DNA from 3 places in the Halomonas sp. FeN2 genome. Region 1 is predicted to be linked to each of the others. Evidence: predicted binding sites of a transcription regulator. Region 1 holds the regulator's gene; each other region holds the start of a gene.
What was found. Region 1 encodes sigma-54, which starts transcription at its own class of promoters, with help from an activator protein. Its sites were predicted from a motif close to TGGCACNNNNNTTGCTNT; they were not measured.
Positions count from the first base shown of each region.

Region 1 (3,253 bases):
AGTCAAGCTGTGGCAACTGCTGACACTACGCCGAACAACATCCTTACACCGAACAAAACCCTTTATGCCCACCACCTGGCTAAAAGCTACAAACGCCGCCGTGTGGTTAAAGACATCAATTTGGAAATCTGCCAAGGCAGCGTCGTTGGGCTCCTGGGCCCCAATGGCGCGGGTAAAACCACCTCATTCTATATGATCGTTGGGCTAGTCAAGTCCGACGCTGGCAAGGTGGGTATCGACGATGTGGATTTAACCCGCGCCCCCATGCACGAGCGCGCAGCGGCGGGAATTGGCTATCTACCTCAAGAGGCATCTATTTTCCGCAAACTCTCGGTTGCCGATAATATTATGGCGATACTCGAGACCCGCAAAGAGCTTAGTCGCAGCGACCGCGAACAGCGCCTGGAAGCGCTACTCGAAGACTTCCATATTACCCATATCCGCGACAACCTGGGCATGAGCCTTTCAGGGGGCGAGCGCCGGCGTGTAGAAATCGCCCGTTCGCTAGCCACAGAGCCCGCTTTTATTCTGCTTGATGAGCCTTTTGCGGGCGTTGACCCCATCTCGGTAGGTGATATTAAAAGCATTATTCGTGCGCTTAAACAGCGCCATATCGGCGTGCTGATTACTGATCACAACGTGCGTGAAACCCTGGATATTTGCGATATCGCCTATATCGTCGGCGATGGGCAAATCATCGCCAGTGGCTCGCCGGCTTCGATTCTCACCAATCAAAAAGTAAGGGACGTGTATTTGGGCGCCGATTTTCGTCTGTAACAGTTTCGCCTTCATCGCCCCTAAATAGCGCTTTAAAACAACTTTACTACCAATGGCATGCTTATTGCACTTGCGCCAAGCACTCACTCGCACTAGGGTGGAGCATTCTGATTAACGAGTGGTTCTCAGATGGTCATGAAAGCTTCTCTCCAACTGCGTATCGGCACACAGCTGACCATGACGCCCCAGTTGCAGCAGGCCATTGCGCTGCTGCAACTCTCTACGCTGGATCTTCGTCAAGAAATTCAGCAGGCACTTGATGCCAATCCCATGCTGGAGCAGGAAGATGAATTTAGTGAGCAGGCTGTCAGCGAGCCTAAGGAAGAAGAGTGGTCAGAGAGCATCCCTACTGAGCTCTCGGTAGATAGCGACTGGTCAGATACCTATCAAGATATGGGCAGTCAGGGGGGTAGCAGCAGCGAAGGCCCTGATTTTGAGCGTCAGGCAGCAGGGCAAAGCCTGCATGGCCACCTGCTATGGCAGCTTGCCATGACCGATTTTAGCGCCCGCGAGCAGCTTGTCGCGGAGAGTTTAATCGACGCGCTCGACGCTAACGGCTACCTAACCCAACCGCTCAACGACATCCGTGAAGGCCTGCGCGCCCAGGGCATTGACGGGCTTAGTCAACGCGAAGTGGAAACCATTCTGCTCAAGCTCCAGCAGTTTGAGCCGACCGGCATCTTTGCCCGGGATCTGCGTGAATGCTTGATGCTGCAGCTCGCCGCCCTCCCCGATGATACGCCACTGCTGGTTCCCGCTCGCCGTTTAGTGCGGCAGTTTCTCGAAGCGCTTGGTAAAGACGATATGCGCCTGCTGAAGCGCCGCCTAGGGCTCGACGACGAACAGTTGACCGACGTCATCCTACTGATTCGCAGCCTAGACCCACGGCCAGGCAGCGCTTACGGCGACACCGACGATAGCTATGTTACCCCCGACCTAGTCGTGCGCCACGATAACGAAGGCTGGCACTTAGAACTCAACCCAGAAGCCCTGCCAAGGCTGCGCATTCAGCCGGACTACGCCAGCTTGATTAAGCGAGCGGACAAGAGCCAGGACAATCAGTTTCTCAAAGAACACCTCCAGGAAGCGCGCTGGCTGATCAAAAGCCTCTCTAGCCGAAACGATACGCTGCTGCGTGTGGGTCGCGAAATCATTACCCGCCAGATTGGCTTTTTGGAGCACGGTGAAGAAGCCATGAAGCCATTGATACTGGCCGATATTGCCGAAGCCGTCGAGATGCACGAGTCGACTATTTCACGGGTAACGACGCAAAAATATATCCATACACCTCGAGGCGTGTTTGAACTCAAATACTTTTTCTCAAGCCAGGTGAGCGGTCAAGATGGCGATAGCCATTCCAGCACTGCCATCCGGGCACGTCTCAAGAAACTGATTCAAGAGGAGCCGCCCGGCAAGCCGCTTTCAGATAGTCGCTTAGTGACGCTGTTAGGCGAGGGAGGGATTCAAGTGGCGCGTCGTACGGTGGCGAAATACCGTGAAGCCATGGGCATTCCCTCATCTAGTGAACGGCGCCGTTTGCGCTAACTTCGCTAACGTTTCAGGGAAACTCTCGACAAGGGCTTTGCAACGCGGCAAAAAGGGTTACAATCGAAGTACAGTCCGATGGATAAGGAGCACGTCAATGCAAGTAAATATCACTGGTCATCACGTAGAACTGACTGACGCCTTGCGTGACTATGTCAACGAAAAGCTTGAGCGTGTAGAGCGCCATTACGACAATATAACTACGGTGCAAGTCACCTTATCAGTGGAGAAAGAGCGCCAGCAGGCCGCCTGTACGCTGCACGCAGCAGGTGCTGACTTACATGCGGAAGCCCTAGACAGTGATATGTACGCCGCTATCGACGCGCTAGCGGATAAAATCGACCGTCAACTCGTTAAACACAAGGAAAAAGCACAAGCTCGCGCCCAAGGCGCTGGTGTGCGTTAATTCAATGACGTTGGAAACCATACTCCCCCCGGAACGTGTTCTGTATGACGTACCCGGGGGTAGCAAAAAAAGGGTGCTGGAGTTTTACAGCACCTTTATTGCCCAAAATATCCCCAGCCTGGACAGCCAAGAAGTGTTTAGCCGTTTAATCGGCCGCGAGCGCTTAGGTAGTACGGGTATTGGTAACGGCGTGGCTATTCCCCATGCGCGGAGCCCCCACTGCACCGCCCCTATCGCCGGGTTTTTAAAGCTGGCTGAAGCAATCGATTTCGATGCTATCGACGGCGATCCGGTAGATCTGGTATTTGTCCTGTTGGTACCCGAAGAGGCAGATGACACGCATCTCTCACTACTGGGGCAGGTAGCGACCATCATGAATGATGCGGACACGCGCCAGCAGCTGCGTAAAGCAGCCAGCCAGCGCGAACTGCTCGAGCTGATTACCGCTAAAATTCGCGAGCAATCAGCGGCCTAAGGGTCTGAAAGCCTGTTCAGGGCACAGCACAGCAGATTATTCGCTCACCA
Region 1 covers NZ_CP074200.1:4,351,445-4,354,697, reverse strand. The annotation lists gene lptB (LPS export ABC transporter ATP-binding protein) at 10-777, shown strand; gene KF947_RS19980 (RNA polymerase factor sigma-54) at 907-2,322, shown strand; gene hpf (ribosome hibernation-promoting factor, HPF/YfiA family) at 2,420-2,728, shown strand; gene KF947_RS19970 (PTS sugar transporter subunit IIA) at 2,733-3,203, shown strand.

Region 2 (3,253 bases), 2.2 Mb from region 1:
GGCTTCGATTTTGCCGCGGGGGTTAACGATGTAGCTGGAGCCGTAGAAGTCGCCGATGTTCCAGGGGGCCTCGGTGCCAACCCGATTGATCGCAGCGATAAAGCAGCCGTTGGCGGCGGCGGAGGCGGGCTGTTCGAGCTCCCACAGGTATTGGGAAAGCCCAGCTACAGTGGCGGAGGGGTTGAAAATCACCTCCGCGCCGTTAAGAGCAAGCGCCCGCCAGCCTTCAGGGAAGTGACGGTCGTAGCAGATATACACGCCGATTTTGCCGTAGGCAGTATCGAACACTGGCCAGTTGGATTTTCCCGGTTTGAAGAAGAATTTTTCCCAAAAACCAGCCACTTGAGGGATGTGGGTTTTGTGGTATTTGCCCAGGTAGCTACCGTCGGCATCGAACACCGCGGCGGTGTTGTAGTAAACGCCGGTCTCGGTCTCTTCATAGACCGGTACAATAATCACCATACGGTGCTCAGCCGCGAGTTTCTGCATCATTTGGCAGGTGGGGCCTTCTGGCACCCGCTCGGCGGCGGCGTACCACTTGCCGTCCTGGCTAGGGCAAAAGTAGGGCTGATTAAACACTTCCTGGAAGCAAAGCACCTGCACGCCCTGATCAGCCGCTTGCTGAATCATTGGCAGATGTGCCTCGTTCATGGCGTCGCGGATAGCTTCTGGTTCAAGATCGGTGCTGGTTTTCAGGCCCATCTGAATCAACCCGATTTTCATCTTCTGCATGAGACGCTCCCTCTGATTGTTGATATGTAGCGTATGTTTGTAGTGTTCTCAAAACTAGTTTTATAAAGCTGACGAAAGAGACAGCTTTTGTTGAAAGTAGCGCTGGGTGGGTGGTTTTAGCAAGTCTTTAGAGGAGATTTGTTAATTTGTGTTTAACTCTTTGAGTTTACTTGTTTTTATTGTTCTATTTGGCGCTGTTCACTTTTTTGGTGAACCTCTGCACTATTTTGGAAGAAATTTTTATTTATTTTAAATCAGATGGTTAGTGTGTTTTTAATGTCTGTGTTTAGATTTTTGTTGTTTAAAGTTGGTGCAAATATTTTTTTTGATCTAGCTTGGTTTAGTTGGTTTTTGTTTGAGGTAGGGGAAATATAAAGATAACAAGCTAACAATAATATTGTTGTCCTGAAAGGCAGCTTTTTAATCAATGAGTTAATTGACCTGCTTTTTCAAGTAGGCATGCTTATTGCTTGTTTTCTAAAAGCTATGGTTTTTAAGAACGATGGTTTTGAAAAACAATGCTTTCTAAAAGCCATGATTTCTAAGCGCCTTTTTGAAAAGCTCCACTGGCCGTGGGAGCTAGACAGCGCAATAACGCAATGCTGAGGAGATAAAAAATGACCGAAACAACCTCTCAGATGGTGGATCGAGGTGGGCTGATAGAGCTTGATGTAGGGGACGATGTACGCAGCAGTTCTCGCTTTAATGAGGATATTGCGCCTACCCAGGCCAGCGAGCGCACCTGGAGTAAGTGGAATATTGCGGCACTCTGGGTAGGCATGTCGATCTGCGTGCCCACCTACACCCTAGGCGGGGTATTAACCGCCTACTTCGGGCTGAGCGTGGGGGAGGCGCTGTTTGCCATTCTGTTGGCCAACGTAATCGTGCTGATTCCTCTCACCTTAAATGCCTTTCCCGGTACTAAGTTTGGTATCCCCTTTCCGGTGGTTTTACGCTCGTCTTTCGGTATTTTAGGTTCCAACGTTCCCTGCCTGGTGCGCGCCTTAGTCGGCTGCGGCTGGTTTGGTATTCAAACCATGTTTGGTGGTTTAGCCATTCATCTGCTGCTCTCCGAGTTGATTCCCGCTTGGGCAGCGCTTGGCGGCGTAGGTGAAGTGATCGGCTTTTTTGTCTTCGGCGCGATGAATCTCTATGTGGTGATTCGTGGGGCAGAGTCGATTAAATGGTTGGAAACCCTGGCGGCGCCCCTGCTGCTAGCCGTTGGGTTTGGTCTGATGGTGTGGGCGTGGCCACATATGTCGATGACCGAACTACTGGCGCAGCCGCCGTCGCGGCCTGAAGGAGCGTCGGTTTATGGCTACTTCTTCGCGGGCTTAACCGCCATGGTGGGTTTTTGGGCTACGCTGTCGCTGAATATTCCCGATTTCAGCCGCTTTGCCAAAAGCCAAAAAGATCAAATCGTGGGTCAGGTGATTGGACTACCGCTAACGATGTTCTTCTTTGCCGCGCTGGGCGTGGTATTAACAGCGGCTTCCGAGACGCTGGTGGGCCAAACCGTTGCCGACCCGGTACGTTTGATTGGCTATATCGACAGCCCCTTCTGGGTGGTACTGGCGATGCTGTTGATCATTATTGCTACGATCTCCACCAATACGGCTTCTAACATAGTGTCGCCTACCAACGATTTTCAGAACATTGCCCCCAAGTTGATTAACCAGACGCGCGGCGTGCTAATGACCGGCGCGGTGGGCGTGCTACTGATGGGCTACGATCTGCTACAAAAAGCGGGCGTTATTCCGCCAGGTGTCTCTCTTGAGCAGATGTACTCCAACTGGTTGCTGGGTTACTCCAGTTTGCTGGGGCCCATCGCGGGCATTATGGCGGTGGATTATTTCCTGATTAAAAAGCAGCGCCTGGATGTGCCCAGCCTATATATGGATAGCCATGCCTATCCTGCTGTAAATGTCGCCGGTTTCATCGCCTTCGGTGTGCCCGTGGCGCTAACTTTACTATCGCTGTTAACAGGCACTATGAACTGGTTCTACGATTACGGCTGGTTCACCGGTTCGGCGCTGGGGGCCATCGTTTATTTTGTCGCCAGCCAAGTGCTGGCATCATCGCCTCAGGCGGGGCCTGCGCCAATAATGGCCAATGAGGCAGCCGAGCAGCGTTAAACAGTTGAAACCCGGCTTCGTGCCGGGTTCTCTATCCTAGCTGCTTTTGATTAAACGTAGAAACGCATCGACCACTCGGTTGGGGCGGCGATCATGTCGGGTGATCAGTACAAAGGGGATGCGGTAGTGCTGCGAGTTGGCGTGTAGAGCCCGCATCTTGCCCGCTGCCACCCACTGTGCTGCGACGTGTTCAGGCAGAAAACCGATAAAGCGCCCGGTAAGAATCAAAAAAGCAGCGCCTTCACGGTCGGATGCCGAGGCACGCAGGCTTAGCGCATCATGGGCCTGGCGGGCCTCAACCGGCAGCGGGTAGCGGGGCGAAATAGCCGAGTGTTGAGCGATATCTGCACAGCTAAGCGTATTATCATCCTCCGTAAACAGCGGAT
Region 2 covers NZ_CP074200.1:1,709,764-1,713,016, reverse strand. The annotation lists gene KF947_RS07950 (nitrilase-related carbon-nitrogen hydrolase) at 1-732, opposite strand, end outside; gene KF947_RS07945 (NCS1 family nucleobase:cation symporter-1) at 1,350-2,867, shown strand; gene KF947_RS07940 (LysR family transcriptional regulator) at 2,904-3,253, opposite strand, start outside.
Region 2: the regulator sigma-54 is predicted to act here: its motif matches at 1,188-1,205, upstream of KF947_RS07945 (NCS1 family nucleobase:cation symporter-1).

Region 3 (3,253 bases), 660 kb from region 1:
CCTAATACTATCGGCTAAATTTACCTGATCATTAATGAATATAGCGCTATCTAGAACCTGTCAGCGCGAAATGGTGCCATATCAATAGCCGTCGGCTGACCTTCCATCATATCTGCCACCAGATGACCGGTTGCTGGCCCAAGGGTAAACCCCTGATGGCCATGACCAAAGGCAAGCCATAGCCCGGGATGCCTGGGCGCAGGCCCAATCACGGGCTTCATATCCGGCAAACAGGGTCTTGCGCCTTTCCACGGCGCTTCTTCGCGGCGTTCACCAAGCGGGAACACCCCGCGCGCGACTTTCTCGGCGGCGCCTAATTGATTGACATCAGCGGGGGCATCCAGACGATCCAACTCCGCGCCGGTGGTCAAGCGGATCCCAGCGTTCATCGGCGCTAATAAATAGCCGACCTCTGCATCCATCACCCAGAAATTTAGCTTGGCCGGCGCTTGAGGCGCGTAATGCATGTGGTAGCCACGTTTTACAAAGGTAGGAAAGTGATAGCCCAATTCTTTAAGCCAGCTTCCCGCCCAGGGCCCTAGCGCCACAACGACGTTATCTACTTCTAACGATTCGGCAGCGGTATTAACCTGCCAGCGGTCACCTATTTGTTGAACCGATTTGATATCCGCCTGCAAAATACGCCCACCATCATTGCTGAACGCTTGGGCATAAGCCGCGACCAACCCCCCGGGGTCAGCAACCGTCCAGGGGTCTAGCCAGTGAATCGCACCGATAATGGTGTCACTCAACGAAGGCTCTTTCTCCTCAAGTGCAGCCCTATCCAATTGCTCAAACTGTACGCCATATAGGCGTCGCGCTTCTTCAGCCTCTTTTATCCGTGCGGCGAGTTTTTCAGGGGTGCGATAAAGCTCAAGCCACCCTTGTCGGCGCACCAAGTGCTCGGCTCCTGCGGCATCAATCATCGGGCCGTGGGTTTTCAGCGAAAGCTGAATCAGTGAGGCGTATTCGGGCACAATTTTTTGGTATGCCTTGGGCGCAGAGTTCATCCAGTAGCGCAATAGCGGGGAGGCAGCGTTGACCATACCCGCAGGACGGTAACGAATATCTACCCGACGGTTAGGTAAAACGCTAAGTAGCGTTTTAACGTCGCGGGGGAAAGGGTAAGGCCTAACCGCTTCACGCTGAATGATACCCGCATTGCCAAACGAGGTTTCGCGGCCAGGCTGAAGGCGATCTACCAAGGTGACCTCATGCCCACGCTGGCGCAAATGCCAGGCAATGCTGACGCCGACCATGCCTGCTCCCAAAACTACCGTTTGACGCGCCATTATGATGCACTCCCGTTTTAGCAATTATGAACCACAATTGAAGACCGATAACTAATTGAAAAATATCACCAATCCATACGTATTAACATAGTCGAAAACGCTGTTTTAATTCTAAAAATCAGCAATTAATGCTGCCATTGGCGTTAAAAAGGATGACTTCACTATTAGCGGCATAACAATTGCTTAGTTCCTATTAGGAAACCTGAATGGCAGTCGGTTAACACCAATGCAACGGCTTCCCACCCATCCGCGCAAAACCATCAAAGCACCAAAAAGAAGCGCACTTGCACCAAAAGTTGCTAAGGAAAACACTATGCCTGCCACGCTAGATTTGCATAGCCCACTGCTTGACACACTCTGGGTGCTCTGGGCCGCAGCCCTGGTATTTGTGATGCAAGCAGGCTTTCTCTGCCTGGAAGCAGGCACTACGCGCACCAAGAACGCTATCAACGTCGCTATGAAAAACGTAGCGGACTTTGCCATTGCCGTCAGCGTTTTTTGGTTAGTCGGTTTTGGGCTCATGTTTGGCGACTCCTACCAAGGCTTAATCGGCACAGCACTGTTTGGTTGGCAGTTAGAAGCTTCCAACCACTGGGTGATTACCGTTTTTATTTTCCAGGCAATGTTCTGCGCTACCGCCGCTACCATTGTGTCGGGGGCGGTGGCAGAACGCATGCCCTTTGCAGCCTATACCTGGACGGCCCTCTGGATAGCTCTGCTTATCTATCCGGTCTTTGGTCACTGGGCATGGGGCGGACTTTTGGGTGGCGCGGAAGGCTGGCTAGGGGCGCTTGGGTTTGTCGACTTTGCGGGATCCACGGTTGTGCATAGCGTGGGCGGCTGGGTCGCGCTGGCAGCGGTACTCTGTATCGGCCCACGCAGCGGCCGTTTCACCCATGGCAAACCACCCACTGCTTTCCCTTCGGGCAACCTGCCTCTGGCCATGCTGGGCGCGCTGTTTATGATCTTAGGCTGGTTTGGTTTTAACGGCGGCAGCACCCTGGCCGTTACCGAGCAAATCCCCGGCATCATAGCCAATACGGTTTTGGGCGCCGTCGGCGGCATCCTTTCGGGCATGCTGATGGGGCTACGCACTCGGCGTTACGCCGACGTTATGTATGCGATTAATGGCGCCATTGCGGGCTTGGTCGCCGTCACCGCCAGCGCTCACGTGATCTCCTTATCGGCGGCATTTGGGCTGGGTGCGGTTAGCGGCGTACTGATGGTACTGACCAGCGAATGGCTGATAAGTAAACACATTGATGATGCAGTCAGCGCCATACCTTCGCACCTCGTGGCAGGCGTATGGGGTACGCTAGCACTCCCCTGGGTGGCTGACTTAACACTGCTTGATAGCGGCTTGTCTCGATCCGCTCAGTTTGGCATTCAGTTGACCGGCGCTGTGGTGTGCGGCGTTTGGAGCTTTGGCAGCGCCTGGCTGCTATTCCGAACCACCCGACGCTTCCTGCCCATGCGCGTCTCACCTGAAGCAGAAAAGATGGGCCTCAATCTCGCCGAGCATGGCGCCAAGAATGAGTTGAACCAACTACTTGAGCATATGCGCCAGCATGAACAGCAGGGTGATATGCGCCAGCGAATTGAGGCAGACCCGTTCACCGAAGTAGGCGAAATAGCGGCGAGCTATAATCGCGTAACGGCTGCCCTTGAAAGCGCCGTTGGACATACCCGCGTGATGCTGCGCAATCTCCGTGATGGCGTGATTACCTGGCAGGCAGACGGCACTCTGACCAGCCTTAACCCTGGGGCGGAGCAACTCTTCGAGGTCGAGGCCAAACAGATTATTGGCCAACCTGTCTCGCAGCTATTGCCGACCCGCTCCCTCAGCCCCGGAGCACGCCATGAAATTAAGCGCCGCGGCGCAGATATGCAGGTGCGCTACCTGGAAATACAAGTTAGCGAAGGCGCCAGCGGATCCGCGTCAGAGCGCTCAGGCATGGTGC
Region 3 covers NZ_CP074200.1:216,298-219,550, forward strand. The annotation lists gene KF947_RS01015 (NAD(P)/FAD-dependent oxidoreductase) at 51-1,292, opposite strand; gene amt (ammonium transporter) at 1,606-3,253, shown strand, end outside.
Region 3: the regulator sigma-54 is predicted to act here: its motif matches at 1,461-1,478, upstream of amt (ammonium transporter).